Regions from separate parts of the Streptomyces sp. YS-3 genome, predicted to be linked through region 1. Evidence: predicted binding sites of a transcription regulator. Region 1 holds the regulator's gene; the other holds the start of a gene.
What was found. The regulator HrcA, encoded in region 1, represses chaperone genes, less so after heat shock. The targets are predictions, from matches to a motif close to TTNGCACTCNGNNNNNCNGAGTGCNAA.

Region 1 (4,400 bases):
TGACGTTGCGGGGGAGGTTGTTGGCGGACGGGGTGGTGCGGAATCTGGTGGACTGACCCCGGTCCGGGGCGGTCTTCGTCTGCGGGTGCGTGGGGGTTGCTCGCGCAGTTCCCCGCGCCCCTTCAGGGCTCGGTGTTTGGCTGCGGGCCCGGTGGGGGCTGATCGCGCAGTTCCCCGCGCCCCTGGGATGCGCCCCTTCGGGGCGCCCAGGGGATTGCCGCGCAGCGGCATCTTCAGGGGCGCGGGGAACTGCGCGAGCAACCCCCACCGGGTCGCAGGCGGGCTCGATGGAAGAGGTCTCGGGGCGGAGCCCTGCCCCCGGAGGGGCTAGGGGATCGTCACGAAGTCGATCAGTTCCTCCACCCGCCCCAGCAACTCCGGCTCCAGGTCCCGATAACTCCGCACCCCCGCCAGAATCCGCTGCCACGCCGCCCCCGTGTTCACCGGCCACCCCAGCGCCCGGCACACCCCCGTCTTCCAGTCCTCGCCCCGCGCCACCACCGGCCACCCCGCGATCCCCACGGCCGCCGGCTTCACCGCCTCCCACACGTCGATGTAGGGGTGCCCGGCCACCAGCACGTGTTCACCGGTGACCGCCGCCGCGATCCGGGACTCCTTGGAGCCGGGGACCAGGTGGTCGACCAGGACGCCCAGGCGCGCGTCGGGGCCGGGGGCGAACTCCGCGACGATCGCGGGGAGGTCGTCGATGCCCGACAGGTACTCGACCACGACGCCCTCGATCCGGAGGTCGTCGCCCCACACCTTCTCCACCAGCTCCGCGTCATGGCGCCCCTCGACGTAGATGCGCCCCGCGCGCGCCACCCGCGCCCGCGCCCCCGGGACCGCCACGGAGCCCGAGGCGGTGCGCGCCGGGCGCGAGGGCGTGGGCGCGGGCGGGCGTACCAGCGTGACCACCTTCCCCTCCAGCAGGAACCCCCGGGTCGCCAGCGGGAACACACGCTGCTTGCCGAAGCGGTCCTCCAGCGTCACCGTCCCCGCCTCGCAGCGGAGCACCGCCCCGCAGAACCCGGTCGTCACCTCCTCGACGACCAGGTCGAGCTCGGCAGGCACCTCGGGGGCCGGGGACCCCTTCTTCCAGGGCGGAGTCAGGTCCGGGCTGTAGCTGCGCATTCTGATGAGAATACGGGCGGTCCATGTGCCCATATGGGTGTACGCCGTTACGACACGCCGAACTCTCCCGCGAGCCGGTCCCGCTGGGCCCGTACGAACGCCGCGTCCACCACCGCCCCGTGCCCCGGCACGTACACCGCGTCCTCGCCGCCCAGGCCGAGCAGCCGGTCCAGGGCGGCGGGCCAGCGGGTGCGGACCGCGTCCGGTCCCGCCTGCGGCTCGCCGGACTCCTCGACCAGGTCGCCGCAGAAGACGATCTCGGGCGAGCCGGGGGTGCCGGGGACCAGCAGGGCCAGGTCGTGGCCGGTGTGCCCGGGGCCCACGTTCGCCAGCAGCACCTGCCGCCCGCCCAGTTCCAGCGTCCACTCGCCCGACACGAAGTGCTGGGGGCGCACCAGCAGGTCCGCCGCCTCGGCGGCCTGCGCGGCCGGCACCCCGTGCGCGACGGCGTCGGTCCGCAGGGCGTCCCCGTCCAGGACCCGGTCGATCCCCACCGCCCCGTACACCTCGGCCCCCGAGAACGCGGCCGTGCCGAGCACATGGTCGAAGTGGGGATGGCTGAGTGCGATATGCGTCACCCGGCGCCCGAGCAGCGCCTGCGCCTGGGCGCGCAGCTCGGCGCCCTCGCGCAGGGTCGAGCCCGTGTCGTACAGCAGGACCGCGTCCTCGCCCGCGACCAGGCCCGCCGTCGCGTCCCACCCCGGCAGCCGGCGGCGGCCCACGCCGTCGCCCAGCCGCTCCCAGCCGAACTCTTCCCAACCGACGTCCATGACGTGACGCTATCCCGGGGCGGCCGGGGACGGTGTTCGAGCGCGCCGCGAGCGTCACGGGCGCCCGCCCTTGCTAGGGGTGTACCGGTCGGCCGTACACTGGCCGGGGATCGCTGGCACTCGAACGCGCAGAGTGCCAGGACAGAGCGCCCAGGGACGACAGCTGGAGGTGTGCGCGGTGCTCAGTGAACGCAGACTCGAAGTCCTGCGCGCGATCGTCCAGGACTACGTCGGGACCGAGGAGCCGGTGGGCTCGAAGGCCCTGACCGAGCGGCACAAGCTGGGCGTCTCGCCGGCGACCGTGCGCAACGACATGGCCGTGCTGGAGGAGGAGGGCTTCATCGCCCAGCCCCACACCAGCGCCGGCCGTATCCCCACGGACAAGGGCTACCGGCTGTTCGTCGACCGGCTCGCGGGCGTCAAGCCGCTGTCGTCGCCGGAGCGGCGGGCCATCCAGAACTTCCTGGACGGCGCCGTCGACCTCGACGACGTGGTGGCGCGCACGGTCCGGCTGCTGGCGCAGCTGACCCGGCAGGTCGCCGTCGTGCAGTACCCGTCGCTGACACGGTCCACCGTGCGGCACGTGGAGCTGCTGTCGCTGGCCCCGGCCCGGCTGATGCTGGTGCTCATCACGGACACCGGGCGGGTCGAGCAGCGGATGGTCGACTGCCCGGCGCCGTTCGGCGAGACCTCGCTGGCGGATCTGCGGGCCCGGCTCAACAGCCGGGTGGTGGGGCGCCGCTTCGCGGACGTCCCGCAGCTGGTGCAGGATCTCCCGGAATCCTTCGAGCCGGAGGACCGAGGAACCGTTTCGACGGTGCTCGCCACCCTGCTCGAAACCCTGGTGGAGGAGACCGAGGAGCGGCTGATGATCGGCGGCACCGCCAATCTCACCCGCTTCGGACACGACTTCCCCCTGACTATTCGGCCGGTGCTGGAGGCGCTGGAGGAGCAGGTCGTGCTCCTCAAGCTGCTCGGCGAGGCCAAAGAATCGGGCATGACCGTACGAATCGGGCATGAGAACGCCCATGAAGGGCTGAACTCCACGTCCGTCGTCTCGGTCGGCTACGGTTCGGGCGGCGAAGCCGTCGCGAAACTCGGCGTGGTCGGACCGACCCGCATGGATTACCCCGGAACGATGGGAGCGGTACGCGCAGTGGCACGTTACGTCGGACAGATCCTGGCGGAGTCGTAAGTGGCCACCGACTACTACGCCGTACTGGGCGTACGCCGCGACGCGTCGCAGGACGAGATCAAGAAGGCGTTCCGGCGCCTGGCGCGTGAACTCCACCCGGATGTGAATCCGGACCCGAAGACGCAGGAGCGCTTCAAGGAGATCAACGCCGCCTACGAGGTCCTCTCGGACCCGCAGAAGAAGCAGGTCTACGACCTCGGCGGGGACCCCCTGTCGTCCTCCGGCGGCGGTGGTGCCGGCGGCTTCGGCGCGGGCGGCTTCGGGAACTTCTCGGACATCATGGACGCGTTCTTCGGCAACGCGGCGCAGCGCGGGCCCCGTTCGCGCACCCGTCGCGGCCAGGACGCCATGATCCGGCTGGAGATCGACCTCAACGAGGCGGCCTTCGGTACGACCAAGGACATCCAGGTCGACACGGCGGTCGTCTGTACGACCTGCTCCGGCGAGGGCGCCGCACCCGGCACCTCGGCGCAGACGTGTGACATGTGCCGCGGCCGTGGCGAGGTCTCCCAGGTCACCCGCTCCTTCCTCGGCCAGGTCATGACCTCCCGCCCCTGCCCCCAGTGCCAGGGCTTCGGGACCGTCGTGCCCACGCCGTGCCCGGAGTGCGCCGGTGACGGCCGCATCCGCTCGCGCCGTACGCTCACGGTCAAGATCCCGGCCGGTGTCGACAACGGCACCCGGATCCAGCTCGCGGGCGAGGGCGAGGTCGGCCCCGGCGGCGGCCCCGCCGGTGATCTGTACGTGGAGATCCACGAGCTCAACCACGACGTCTTCCAGCGCCGTGGCGACGATCTGCACTGCACGGTGACGATCCCCATGACGGCGGCGTCGCTCGGCACGAAGGTGCCGTTGCAGACGCTGGACGGCATGGAGGAGGTGGACATCCGTCCCGGCACGCAGTCGGGCCAGTCCATCCCGCTGCACGCGCGCGGTGTGACGCATCTGCGGGGCGGCGGGCGGGGCGATCTGATCGTCCACGTCGAGGTCATGACGCCGACGAAGCTGGATCCGCAGCAGGAGGATCTGCTGCGCCAGCTGGCGAAGCTGCGCGGCGAGGAACGCCCGACGGGGCAGTTCCAGCCCGGGCAGCAGGGCCTGTTCTCCCGGCTGAAGGACGCGTTCAACGGCCGCTGACGCCCTGGTTCGGCCGGGGGTCCGGGGGTTGCCCCCGGGCAGGCACAGTCAGCCCGGGCAGCAAGGCCTGTTCTCCCGGCTGAAGGACGCGTTCAACGGCCGCTGACGGTTGCCCCCCCCCGGGGGGGGGCGCCGGGCCGGTGGTTCGTCTGCGGGTGCGTGGGGGC
Region 2 (4,431 bases), on a different contig from region 1:
ACGCGGTGGGCGCGGTCGAACACGCCCGGGCGCGCGGGGCGCTGACCATCGGCCTGGCCTGCAACGCGGGCTCGGCGCTCGCCGCCGCCGCCGAGCACGGCATCGAGGTGGTGGTCGGCCCGGAGCTGCTGACCGGCTCGACCCGGCTGAAGTCCGGCACCGCGCAGAAGCTCGTCCTCAACATGATCTCGACGATCACGATGATCCGGCTCGGCAAGACGTACGGGAACCTGATGGTCGACGTCCGCGCCTCCAACGACAAGCTGCGGGCCCGCTCCCGCCGGATCGTGGCGCTGGCCACGGACGCGGACGAGGAGGCCGTCGAGGCCGCCCTGTCCGCCGCCGGCGGCGAGGTGAAGACGGCGATCCTGATGCTGCTTGCGGATCTGGACGCGGCGACGGCGACCCGCCGGCTGGCGGAGGCCCGGGGCCGGCTGCGCGCCGCGCTGCCGTAGCCGGCCGCCGGACCCCGCGAACGCCGAAGGGCGGCACCCCCAGTGGGGTGCCGCCCTCCGTACGTAACGGGCTCGCCGATCCTCGGAAGAGGATCAGAAGTCCATGTCACCGCCCGGCATGCCGCCCGGAGCGCCGCCCGCGGCGGCCTTCTCCGGCTTGTCGGCGATGACGGCCTCGGTGGTGAGGAACAGCGCGGCGATCGACGCGGCGTTCTGCAGCGCGGAGCGCGTGACCTTCGCCGGGTCGATGATGCCCTCGGCGATCATGTCCACGTACTCACCGGTCGCGGCGTTCAGACCGTGGCCGACGGGCAGGTTGCGGACCTTCTCGACGATGACGCCGCCCTCGAGACCACCGTTGACGGCGATCTGCTTCAGCGGGGCCTCCAGGGCGAGCTTCACGGCGTTGGCGCCGGTCAGCTCGTCACCCGCGAGGTCCAGCTTCTCGAAGACCGAGGAGGCCTGGAGCAGGGCCACGCCACCGCCGGCGACGATGCCCTCCTCGACGGCCGCCTTGGCGTTGCGCACGGCGTCCTCGATGCGGTGCTTGCGCTCCTTGAGCTCCACCTCGGTGGCGGCGCCGGCCTTGATGACGGCCACGCCGCCGGCCAGCTTCGCCAGACGCTCCTGGAGCTTCTCGCGGTCGTAGTCCGAGTCCGAGTTCTCGATCTCGGCGCGGATCTGGTTCACGCGACCGGCGACCTGCTCGCTGTCACCGGCACCGTCGACGATGGTGGTCTCGTCCTTGGTGATGACGACCTTGCGGGCGCGGCCGAGCAGGTCGAGGCCCGCGTTCTCCAGCTTGAGGCCGACCTCCTCGGAGATGACCGTGCCGCCGGTGAGGATGGCGATGTCGTTCAGCATGGCCTTGCGGCGGTCGCCGAAGCCCGGGGCCTTGACGGCGACGGACTTGAAGGTGCCGCGGATCTTGTTCACGACCAGGGTCGACAGGGCCTCGCCCTCGACGTCCTCGGCGATGATCAGGAGCGGCTTGCCCGACTGCATGACCTTCTCGAGGAGCGGCAGCAGGTCCTTGACCGAGCCGATCTTCGAGTTGACGATCAGGATGTACGGGTCGTCGAGCGCGGCTTCCATGCGCTCCATGTCGGTCGCGAAGTACGCCGAGATGTAGCCCTTGTCGAAGCGCATGCCCTCGGTGAGCTCGAGCTCCAGACCGAAGGTCTGGGACTCCTCGACCGTGATGACGCCTTCCTTGCCGACCTTGTCCATCGCCTCGGCGATGAGCTCGCCGATCTGGGTGTCGGCGGCGGAGATGGAGGCCGTCGAAGCGATCTGCTCCTTGGTCTCGACATCCTTCGCCTGCTCCAGGAGCGCACCGGAGACGGCCTCGACGGCCTTCTCGATGCCGCGCTTCAGGGCCATCGGGTTGGCACCCGCGGCCACGTTGCGCAGACCCTCGCGGACGAGCGCCTGGGCGAGGACGGTCGCGGTGGTCGTACCGTCACCGGCGACGTCGTCCGTCTTCTTGGCGACTTCCTTGACCAGCTCGGCGCCGATCTTCTCGTACGGGTCCTCGAGCTCGATCTCCTTGGCGATGGAAACACCATCGTTGGTGATCGTGGGGGCGCCCCACTTCTTCTCGAGGACGACGTTGCGGCCCTTGGGGCCAAGGGTGACCTTGACGGCGTCGGCGAGCTGGTTCATCCCGCGCTCGAGACCGCGCCGTGCCTCCTCGTCGAACGCGATGATCTTGGCCATGTGAAGTGGTCCTCCCGGACAGGGGTGGCGTTCTTCGTGGACCGCGCCGGTGCCCGCGACGGACGGCTCGCGGCCCTTGTGGTTCCTTGCCCCACCCGGTCCGCAGGCCTCACTGACCCGATCCAAGTTCTGTCACTCTCACTGGGAGAGTGCTAACGCCAATGATTAGCACTCGACCCCGGAGAGTGCAAGGCCGTCCCACCGCCACGGCCCGGTCCCGGACACCCGCGCGCCGCGGCCGGGGGCACCGGCGCGGGCCCGGACACACACGTGGGGCCCGCATCCATTTACAGAGGATGCGGGCCCCACGGGCCTGTATGCGTCGGTGGCCGATCGCGCCGAGATCAGACGGCGAGCTTGACCATGTCCGCCTGCGGACCCTTCTGGCCCTGCGAGATCTCGAACTCGACTCGCTGACCTTCTTCAAGGGTGCGGTACCCGTCCATCTGGATCGCGCTGTAGTGGACGAAAACATCCGCACCACCGTCGACCGCGATGAAGCCGTACCCCTTCTCCGCGTTGAACCACTTGACGGTGCCCTGAGCCATGCCTAACTCCCCTATTACTGGCCCTTGCACGGGACCGCACTTCGCGGACCCGGGTCAGATCTCCACCCTCCGACAGGAGAGGGTGTGCGCCGGAACGCGTCGACCGCGGCTGAATGTATCTGCCCAACTGCCCTCTGCAACAGGTCAGTCGGACGAGAATTCCGGGCAGGGGCCGGGAGCGGAATGCCGCCTATTCCAGCATTACGGGGCAAGTCGGGCCGGGCAAAGCGCACTTAAGGAGCAATATGCTCGAACACTTTGACTGCATCTCGACGCCGGTTCGTCGCGTTCTCATATGCACGTGGCATGCGCAGCGAAGGGGACTTCCCCACTGTACCGCGCTCAACCACACTGAATTGCCCCCTCCGCTTAGCTTGCGGAGGGGGCAATTCAGGTAACAGCGCGTAGGTCAGCAGCCGCCCGCGACGGCGGGAATGATCGAGATTCCGGCGCCGTCCGGCGTGGCCGTCTCCAGCCCCTGCTCGAAGCGGACGTCGTCGTCGTTGACGTACACGTTGACGAACCGGCGCAGCTTGCCCTGATCGTCCAGGACCCGGGCGGCGATCCCGGTGTGGTTCTTCTCCAGGTCGGCGATGACCTCGGCGAGGGTGGCACCCTCGGCCGCGACCTCGGCCTGCCCGCCGGTGTACGTACGGAGGATGGTGGGGATGCGGACGTTGACGCTCATGGGGCTTCCTGCCTTCCGTCTGGGAGCTGCTGGTGGGTCAGCCGGCCAGGCCGGCGTCGCGGAACGCGTCCAGGCTCGGGCGGATGGTCGCGGTCGGGCCGGTGGTCGGCGCCACCGCGTCCAGGGTCTTGAGGCCGTCACCCGTGTTGAGGACGACAGTAGTCAGAGCCGGGTCCAGAAGCCCGTCCTCGATGAGCTTGCGGGTGACACCGACCGTCACGCCGCCCGCCGTCTCGGCGAAGATGCCCTCGGTCCGGGCCAGCAGCTTGATCGCGTCCACGATCTGCCCGTCGTTCACGTCCTCCACCGCGCCGCCGGTGCGCCGGGCGATGTCCAGGACGTACGGGCCGTCCGCCGGGTTGCCGATGGCCAGGGACTTGGCGATCGTGTCCGGCTTCTGCGGGCGGACCACGTCGTGGCCCGCCTTGAAGGCGGTGGAGACCGGCGAGCAGCCCTCGGCCTGGGCGCCGAAGATCTTGTACGGCCGGTCCTCGACGAGCCCCATCCGGATCAGCTCCTGGAGCCCCTTGTCGATCTTCGTGAGCTGGGAGCCGGAGGCGATCGGGACGACGAGCTGGTCGGGCAGCCGCCAGCCGAGCTGCTCGCAGATCTCGTACGCCAGCGTCTTGGAACCCTCGCCGTAGTACGGGCGCAGGTTCACGTTGACGAAGCCCCAGCCCTCGCCGAGCGGGTCGCCGATGAGCTCCGAGCAGAAGCGGTTGACGTCGTCGTAGTTGCCCTCGATGCCGACCAGCTCGCCGCCGTACACCGCGGCCATGACGACCTTGCCCTGCTCCAGGTCGTGCGGGATGAAGACGCAGGAGCGCAGGCCGGCGCGGGCGGCGGCGGCGCCCACCGCGCCCGCGAGGTTGCCGGTGGAGGAGCAGGAGAGCGTGGTGAAGCCGAAGGCGCGGGCGGCCTCGACGGCGATGGCGACGACGCGGTCCTTGAAGGAGTGCGTCGGGTTGCCGGAGTCGTCCTTGACGTAGAGACCGCCGGTGACGCCGAGTTCCCGGGCGAG

Region 2: a site for HrcA is predicted at 2,304-2,330, ahead of groL (chaperonin GroEL). Genes of this name have one in related genera too.

Annotation. Positions count from the first base shown of each region.
Region 1 is NZ_JBJHPC010000579.1:5-4,404, forward strand. It holds gene ACJA3G_RS31085 (DUF3097 domain-containing protein) at 328-1,131, opposite strand; gene ACJA3G_RS31090 (MBL fold metallo-hydrolase) at 1,179-1,901, opposite strand; gene hrcA (heat-inducible transcriptional repressor HrcA) at 2,080-3,096, shown strand; gene dnaJ (molecular chaperone DnaJ) at 3,097-4,233, shown strand.
Region 2 is NZ_JBJHPC010000200.1:1,356-5,786, forward strand. It holds gene murQ (N-acetylmuramic acid 6-phosphate etherase) at 1-455, shown strand, start outside; gene groL (chaperonin GroEL) at 549-2,174, opposite strand; gene ACJA3G_RS18025 (cold-shock protein) at 2,519-2,722, opposite strand; gene ACJA3G_RS18030 (MoaD/ThiS family protein) at 3,132-3,410, opposite strand; gene thrC (threonine synthase) at 3,448-4,431, opposite strand, start outside.